2 regions of the Pontibacter sp. HJ8 genome follow, and region 1 is predicted to be linked to the other one. Evidence: riboswitches for the same ligand, from Rfam matches in the RefSeq annotation. Region 1 holds a riboswitch; the other holds the start of a gene.
The links. Region 1 has a riboswitch for thiamine pyrophosphate ahead of OB13_RS03410 (TonB-dependent receptor). Riboswitches for the same ligand answer to the same signal wherever they lie in the genome.
Positions count from the first base shown of each region.

Region 2: linked by a shared signal. The riboswitch ahead of OB13_RS09780 (class I SAM-dependent methyltransferase) and the one ahead of OB13_RS03410 (TonB-dependent receptor) in region 1 are both predicted to bind thiamine pyrophosphate.

Region 1 covers NZ_JSYF01000059.1:2,158-6,142, reverse strand. The annotation lists gene OB13_RS03425 (AAA family ATPase) at 1-360, shown strand, start outside; gene OB13_RS03420 (aldose 1-epimerase family protein) at 375-1,250, shown strand; gene OB13_RS03415 (hypothetical protein) at 1,321-1,569, opposite strand; TPP riboswitch at 1,800-1,897, shown strand; gene OB13_RS03410 (TonB-dependent receptor) at 1,962-3,985, shown strand, end outside.
Region 2 covers NZ_JSYF01000198.1:4,567-8,551, forward strand. The annotation lists gene OB13_RS09770 (methyltransferase domain-containing protein) at 43-981, opposite strand; gene OB13_RS09775 (DUF2911 domain-containing protein) at 1,063-1,938, opposite strand; TPP riboswitch at 2,111-2,215, shown strand; gene OB13_RS09780 (class I SAM-dependent methyltransferase) at 2,294-3,019, shown strand; gene OB13_RS09785 (AIR synthase-related protein) at 3,016-3,985, shown strand, end outside.

The sequences.
Region 1 (3,985 bases):
AAAGGACAACTGGCGCTGGAAGAGCGCCTGCAGCAGCAGGCCAGGGACGTGTTTTTTGTCGATACCGACCTGGTGGTGATCAAAATATGGAGCGAACACGCCTTCGGTCACTGCCCCAATTGGATCCTGGAAAAACTAAAGCAGCAGGACTACAACCTTTACCTGCTGATGGGCGTTGATCTGCCCTGGGAGCCTGATCCGCAGCGGGAACACCCGCACCTGCGGCAGTTCTTCTACGACTGGTATAAGCGGGAACTGGAAGCCCTGCAGGTACCCTTTGTGGAGGTGACAGGCCAGCACGCCTCCCGCCTGGATCAGGCGAGGGTGCATGTGGATGCGCTCCTCCGGCAATACCAATAACCTAACCCTTAACCATGCTACACTTTTTACAGAATTATAATTTTAAAGTAGGTGTCGAGAGCAAAGGCGCAGAGCTGCAGCATTTCATCAAACTCGACGAACAACTGGAGCTTATCTGGCAGGCCGATCCTGCTATCTGGGCCAGCCATGCCCCTAATTTATTCCCGATCGTAGGGGAGCTGCCCGACGGAACCTATACCCACGAAGACGAGATCTTCCATGTGAAGCGCCACGGCTTTGCCCGCCACAAGGAATTTAAGCTCATAGAACAGGCGGACGACAAACTCGTCTTTGAGCTGGATCACGACGAGGAAACGCTGCTGCAGTATCCCTTCAAGTTCAGGCTGCTGATCGCCTACAAGCTCGAAAACAACAAGCTCTCCATCACCTACCAGGTACTCAACGAGGACAAAAAAGCCATGTACTTCTCCATCGGCGGTCATCCGGGCTTCAATGTGCCTTTTTACCCGGGAGAGCAGTACACGGACTATTTCATTGAGTTTGAAAAAGAGGAAATCCTGCGCCGCTACCTGCTCACCGATGAGGGGTTGCAGAACGGTGAGACCGAACTGGTACTGGACAATGAGCGGGTACTGCCGCTGAAGCACAGTTACTTTGACAAGGATGCGCTCGTATTCAAGAACCTGAACTCCAAAAAACTTTCCCTGGGCAGCCGCCTTAACCCGCGCCGCCTTGAAATGACCTTTGAAGGGTTTCCGTTTCTGGGCATCTGGGCAAAGCCGGGCGCATCGCCTTATGTGTGCATCGAACCCTGGTGCGGCATTGCCGGCCGGGCTGGAGAATCCGGTGCACTGCAGGAAAAGGAAGGTATAAACAAGCTGAGTCCGGAGCAGGTATTTGAGCGGACGATTACCCTGGAAGTACTCTAGCACCGGATAAATTACTGCCATCAACGACAAAGCCCCCTGTTCTGATTAGCTGAACAGGGGGCTTTGTTATTCATTGCAGGGAAGGCTCCGGGAATTTTGGCACCTTGATGCGTCTCAGGTCATACTTCGGTTCATAATCATTGATGGGCAATGATATACCGGGGGGCAGGTCAAGATCTGGCAAGTCGTCGCCAAGCGGCTCTCCTCCATCATCGTCATTATCAGTAGAGGAAGACCCTCTGAACTTTTTGCGCGGTGCGAAAGCGTAGTATGCCAGTATCGTTAGCAGTGCTAAGGTATACAGTAAGCTGATCATCATCACATTTCTTCTTAATCTCAATAAATAGTTCAGCCGGCCTATTGTCCTGGATGTATCATCTGTTGCAAGAGCAGACGCAGGATAATGTGCCTGTATGTTTAAAACGTAGTTTGCAGAGAAGTGGTTATCGACTTTGGTTAAAATAAAAGCGGGGTAAGCCCGCAATTTTTCCGGCTTTACCATTCTTTGTGCCAAGGGCTTTGTTTTGACCAAAAAACGAGTCTACCTTTGTAGCAGTTTAGGGGTGCCTTATAACAACGGGCTGAGATCATACCCATTGAACCTGATCCGGATAATGCCGGCGAAGGGAAAAACGAGGGGAAACAATAAAAAGCAGGCTACCGGCCCCAGGTAGGACTGTATGTTTCATCAATATCTTTTCTTACAAAACCATGAAAAAATTACTGATTGTGATGGCTGTTGTGCTATTGCCATTGCAACTGCTTGCCCAGTTCAAACTGAGCGGGCAAGTGACAGATGCTGCCAAAAACGAAGCGCTGGCGGGAGCCACCGTGGTACTGGCAGGAAGTGGAGCAGGGACTATTTCCGGCCCCAACGGTTATTTTGAGTTTCAGGATCTGCCGGCCGGAAGCTATACCTTGCGCATCACGTACCTGGGCTACGAACAGGCCGAGCGCAATCTTCGGCTTACGGCCGATACCAACCTGAATATTGCGCTGCAGACAGCGAACCTGCGCACCGGTGAAGTGGTGATCTCGGCAACCCGGGCCAATGAAAAAACGGGCACTACCTTTACCAACGTCAGTCGGGAAGAGCTGCAGGAGCGCAACTTCGGGCAGGATCTGCCTTACCTGCTGGAGCAGACGCCATCGGTGGTCGTGAACTCCGATGCAGGCGCGGGGGTAGGCTATACCGGTATTCGCATCCGTGGTTCCGATATCACCCGCATCAACGTGACCATCAATGGTATACCGGTCAATGATGCGGAGTCGCACGGTACCTTTTTCGTGAACATGCCCGACCTGGGTTCTTCGATACAGGACATACAGGTGCAGCGCGGCGTCGGTACCTCCACCAACGGTGCCGGTGCTTTCGGCGCCAGCCTCAACATCCGGACGCTGGGCCTGAACCGCGAAGCCTATGCGGAAGCAGTAAACGGCTACGGTTCTTTCAACACCTGGCGCCACAGCGTTTCCTTCGGCTCCGGGTTGATCAAGGACAAGTTTACGTTTGATGGCCGTTTGTCTAAAATTTCGTCGGATGGATACGTAGACCGGGCTTTCTCGGACCTTAAATCCTATTACTTCGCGGCCGGCTACCATGGCAAAACAGGTATGCTCAAGTTTGTGACCTTCTCCGGCAAGGAGCAGACCTACCAGGCCTGGAATGGGGTGCCCGAGGATAAGCTGGAGACGGACCGCACCTACAACTCGCTCACCTACGACAACGAGACCGACAACTACCAGCAGGACCACTACCAGCTGCATTATTCCAAAGACCTAGGCAGCCGCCTCAACCTGGGTGGCGCTTTCTTCTATACCCGTGGCCGCGGCTATTATGAGCAGTATAAGGACGACCAGAAACTCTCCAAGTACAGTATTGCACCCGTTGTTATAGGCGATACTTCGATCAGCCGTTCGGACCTCATCCGCCGCAAGTGGCTCGACAACCATTTCTATGGGGCTACTTATGCCCTGAACTATACCGACGAAGCCGGTAAGCTGGACGCTACCCTGGGCGGTGCCTGGAACAGGTATGACGGCGACCATTACGGCGAAGTGATCTGGGCGCAGTATGCCGCCACCAGCAACATTCGCCAGCGCTACTACGAGAACAACGCCATCAAAACAGATTTCAACATCTTCGGAAAACTAAACTACCAGCTCACCGACCAACTGGGCGTTTTTGGCGACCTGCAGTACCGCACCATCAACTACGAAATTGACGGCATCGATGACAACAACGTGGACGTGACGCAGCAGGCCGATTTCCAGTTCGTAAACCCGAAAGTTGGCGCAACCTACTCTTTTGCTGGCAACCAGGCGCTCTACGCATCCTACGCGGTGGGCAATCGGGAGCCCGCCCGAAGCGACTTCACCGATACGCACCTGAACAACCAGTCGGGCGGCTCCACCCGTCCAAAGGCCGAGACGCTCTACAACCTGGAGGCGGGCTACCGCCTGCGCGGCAATGGGCTGCAGCTGTTGGGTCAGAGCCTCGGCTATACCCTGGATGCCAACTACTTCTACATGGACTACGACAACCAGCTGGTGCTGACCGGGCAGCTCAATGATGTGGGTGCCCCGCTCCGTACCAACATCAAAGACAGCTACCGCACCGGTGTTGAACTGGCAGGTAGGCTGAACCTGAATGAGCTGGTGGAGCTGAGCAGCAACCTGACCGTGAGCCGCAACAAGATCCAGAATTACACCGAAACGGTGTATGTGTACGACGA
Region 2 (3,985 bases), on a different contig from region 1:
AAGTCCAGATTTCTCCCGATGGTCGAAATGAAAACGATTTTTCTACTCCAACTCCGACTGCCTGGGTTTACGGCCTGCCACAATGTAAATCAGGCTGCCGCCTGCTGAAATGTATTCCCCGTTCTGAAGCCGCTGCTTGAGGTTGAACTTGTTGTAGAGCAGCTTCTGCCAGTAGGCATCAAATTTGTCCTTGTCGCCGCCCCCGGCCATAAAGTAGTTCAGATTGTCCTGGTACTGGTAACCCATCGCCTCCGATTCAATCCAGCTGATCATCTGCTCTACGCGCAGCATGGTTTCCGCAGAGTCATAAGGCGGAATGATGGAAAGTGCCTTGTCCGAAATCCATACCTTGGTGTCGCGCAGGCCGGCCTTTACAAATAAGTCCGGTATAACATCGCCCAACGAGTTGAAGCCTTCACCGAGTCGCTTCTTGCCTTTCTCGATCCGCAGCTTCACCTCCAGTACTTCCAGGGTACTTTCTACGTCAAAGTCAGTTTCGCCATACCTGTCAAACATCAGGTTGGGTACCAGGTTGTTGGGCTCCAGGGCTACTACCCAGCCACCCGGTTTGGTGATCCGGATCATTTCCTCTATGACGCGCTGCGGGTCTTTCACATGTATCAGCAGGGTCTGGCACAGCGTGATGTCGGCCAGGTTATCGGGCAGGGGAATGTCGGAGGCATTGCCTACCAGGAATTTGTAATCGATCGGGTTGTGAAGGTAGATGCTCTGGGCCCGTTGCTGCGCTTCCTCGATGTATTCAGCCTCAAAATCCACGCCGTATACCCGAGCGCCTGCCGGCAGGTATTTCGAAAACTTAAAGCCCATCATGCCCTTTCCGCAGCCAATGTCCACCAGCGACTGACAATACTCCAGGTTCAGGCGTCGGGCCAGCAGCTCCAGGTAATCTTCATTCCACCAGTACTCCCGGGCTGGACCCAGGTGATCTTCTGAATGCCGTTTATCTTCTTGTTCTTCCAACAGGTATAGGTTTTAACAGGTACAAAAAAGAAAGCCCCTGTCCGAGCAGAGGCTTTCTGTAGTATAGGAAGCAGGTATAGCCTACTTCATTTTCTTCCACTCCGCGATGGCTTTTTCATTCATACGCACATAGTCGGCATTGTTTTCCTTTTTGGCCAGGGCGATAGATTGCTCAGCGGTTTTCACGGCGCCTTTGTAGTCTTTCAGCTTGGCCTGGATCTTGGCCTGCGCGTGCAGGTTCCAGAATTTAGGGTCATTGGCATTGGCTTTTTTGATCCACTCGAGCGCCTGCTTCATGTCCTTGTTGTTGTCATGGTAGTAGTTCGCTGCCGCCGCGAATAGACCGGCAGGCACCTCTTTGCCATTTACTACACGCTCCTGGATCTGGGCCATTACTTTGCTGTCCACATCGGTTTCGATGGTGAACTTGGCGATGGTCTTGTCCCAAAGCAGCTCTACATCGGCTGTGTTGCTTTTCAGGTTAGCGAAGTTGATGGTGAAGGTTTCTATGGCTCTCGGGTTGGTCTGAGGCTTCACAGTGAAACGAAGCTGGTCATTTTCCTGCTTGTAGGCCGCAACGTTGCCACCCAGTTTGGTGTCTTTGTAAAGGATGATGGTCCACTCATTCTGGCCTGGAATCGTTAGCAAGGCATACTCACCCGCAGGAACTTTGGTACCCTGAATGCTTACTTCCTCGCTGAATTTGAACAACGTGGCATCGTTTGCCCCCGTGCGCCATACCTTGCCATAAGGCACCACATCGCCACCAAAAATAGAGCGTCCCTTTACGGATGGGCGTGAGTAGTTCACTGTAACATCAGCCAGGCCAACTTTTTGGGTTATGGATGCTGCCGGGCTCGCGGCTGGCATGGCTATACCTTGCTGCTGTGCCTGTGCAGCGCCTGCGCCGCAGAGCAGAGCTGCTGAAAGCAGGATGCTGAATAAAGTTTTTTTCATGGGTATATTTTATTAAAGTAGGGTTTTGAAGGTAATATTACAGAATATCTACCAATTTAACCAGTAAATTCCGCCGGAGCAGCAGCGGCCGGCTTTGCAGTTAACTGCTTCTTTGTCAAAAATGTTTTTATCCCTATCAGACTTTCTTTTACGATTATAAATTATACCTTCGCATAAGTACACGGGGTGCTTGGCAATGTAAAAGCTGCCAGGCTGAGATGATACCCGCGACCTGATCTGGATAATGCCAGCGTAGGAAATGTAACCGCTCATAGCGCCATTACAAGGTGCTAACCCATATCCATCCTATCTGCTTTAGACAGTCGGGTTATTTTTAACCAAAAAAATACCTGCTGTGAGCAATCTGCAAAGACAAAAATTTGACCTGGTAACCCGCGACCTGCGCCAATGGCAGGGCCGTGAAGAATGGTTCTTTAACCGCGACCACACCGACACTTACGAACTGTGGTATGAGGGCCGCTACAAGCGGGCTGAGGTGTGGCAGAAAAAAGTGATCGGCCAGCTGATCCAGAAAGACAAGCGCGTCAAGACCCTGCTGGAGTTTGGCTGCGGCACCACCCGCTTTACCCGCTGGTGGAAGGAGATCGGCATTGAAGCCAGCGGCGGCGATATTTCCCCCTTCATGCTGGGGCAGGGCGTGCACCTGTTCGACGGCGATCTGGTATTGGCCGACTCGCATCACATGCCTTTCAAAGACCATACCTTCGATGCCCTGGCCTTCATTACGACCTTCGAGTATTACAAAGATCCGGTGAAAGTGATACAAGAGGCGGCGCGTGTAGGCAAGCATGGCATTGTGTTCGGTATGATGAACAGAAACTCCCCCAAAGTGGTCAGGAGGAGGATACAGGAGATGTTTGGCAAGAATCCCTTCTACGTTACGGCCACTTTCTATACCCCTAAAAAGCTGATGGCAGTGATCGGGGAGGCCCTGCAAGACAGAGACTATACCATCGAATGGACGACTACCGGGCTGCCGGAGTGGTTTCCGGTGCAGCAGTGGCACCAGCCCTACGGCGATTTCTTTGGCATGTATGTACGCTTAAATGATGTGAAATGAGCGCCTTCGAAGACAACTCCGGGAAAATAGCCGCTGCAGCGTTCAAAGATGTGTTGCTGCCCCACCATGGCGCAAAGCGGGAAGAGGTGCTGGTAGGGCCGGCGTTTGGGGTGGACACTGCCGTCATTAACCTGGGAAACAACCTGGGTATGGCCGTGTCCAGCGATCCGCTTTCGCTTATACCTTCTATCGGGCTGAAAGAGTCAGCCTGGCTGTCGGTACACCTGCTGGGCAACGACATGGCAACCACCGGCTTTGCTCCCATGTACGCACAGTTTGTACTCAACCTGCCCACCAGTTTATCGCTAGAGGCTTTCAATGAATACTGGGAGTATATCCACCAGTTCTGCCAGGATCTGGGCGTTTCCATTACCGGGGGACATACCGGGCAGATCGAGGGGCAGAACTCTACTGTTTCGGGTGGTGGTACCATGTTTCTGACAGCACCTCTGGATGAAATACTCACCAGCAACAGGGCACAGCCCGGCGACCTCCTGGTCGCGACGAAGGAAACGGCTTTGGTGTCTACTTCCATCCTGGCCATGAGCTTTCCGGAAACGGTGAAAAACAGGCTTGGAAGGGAAGTATGGGAGAGAGGCTGTGAGAATTTTTACCGGACCTCCTCGCTTCCCGAAGCTCTTGCTGCAAAAGAGGTGTTGCAAAGCCATACGGAGCTGAAGGCTATGCACGATGTGACCGAAGGCGGCATGGTGGGCGCTATCTGTGAGATGGCAAATGCCTCCAACTGTGGTTTCAGGATCTATAACGATGCCCTGCCGGTGGGGGAGGCGCAGCAGCAGATAACGGCGCTGTTCGACATTGACCATCGTTTCAGTGTAGGGGCCGGCTCCATGATCATGGCCGTAAAGCCGGGAAACGAGCAGAAACTGATCGGACATCTTGCTTCCAAAGCTATCAAAGCGTCGGTGGTGGGAGAGATGTTGCCTCCGGAAGATGGGTTCAGGA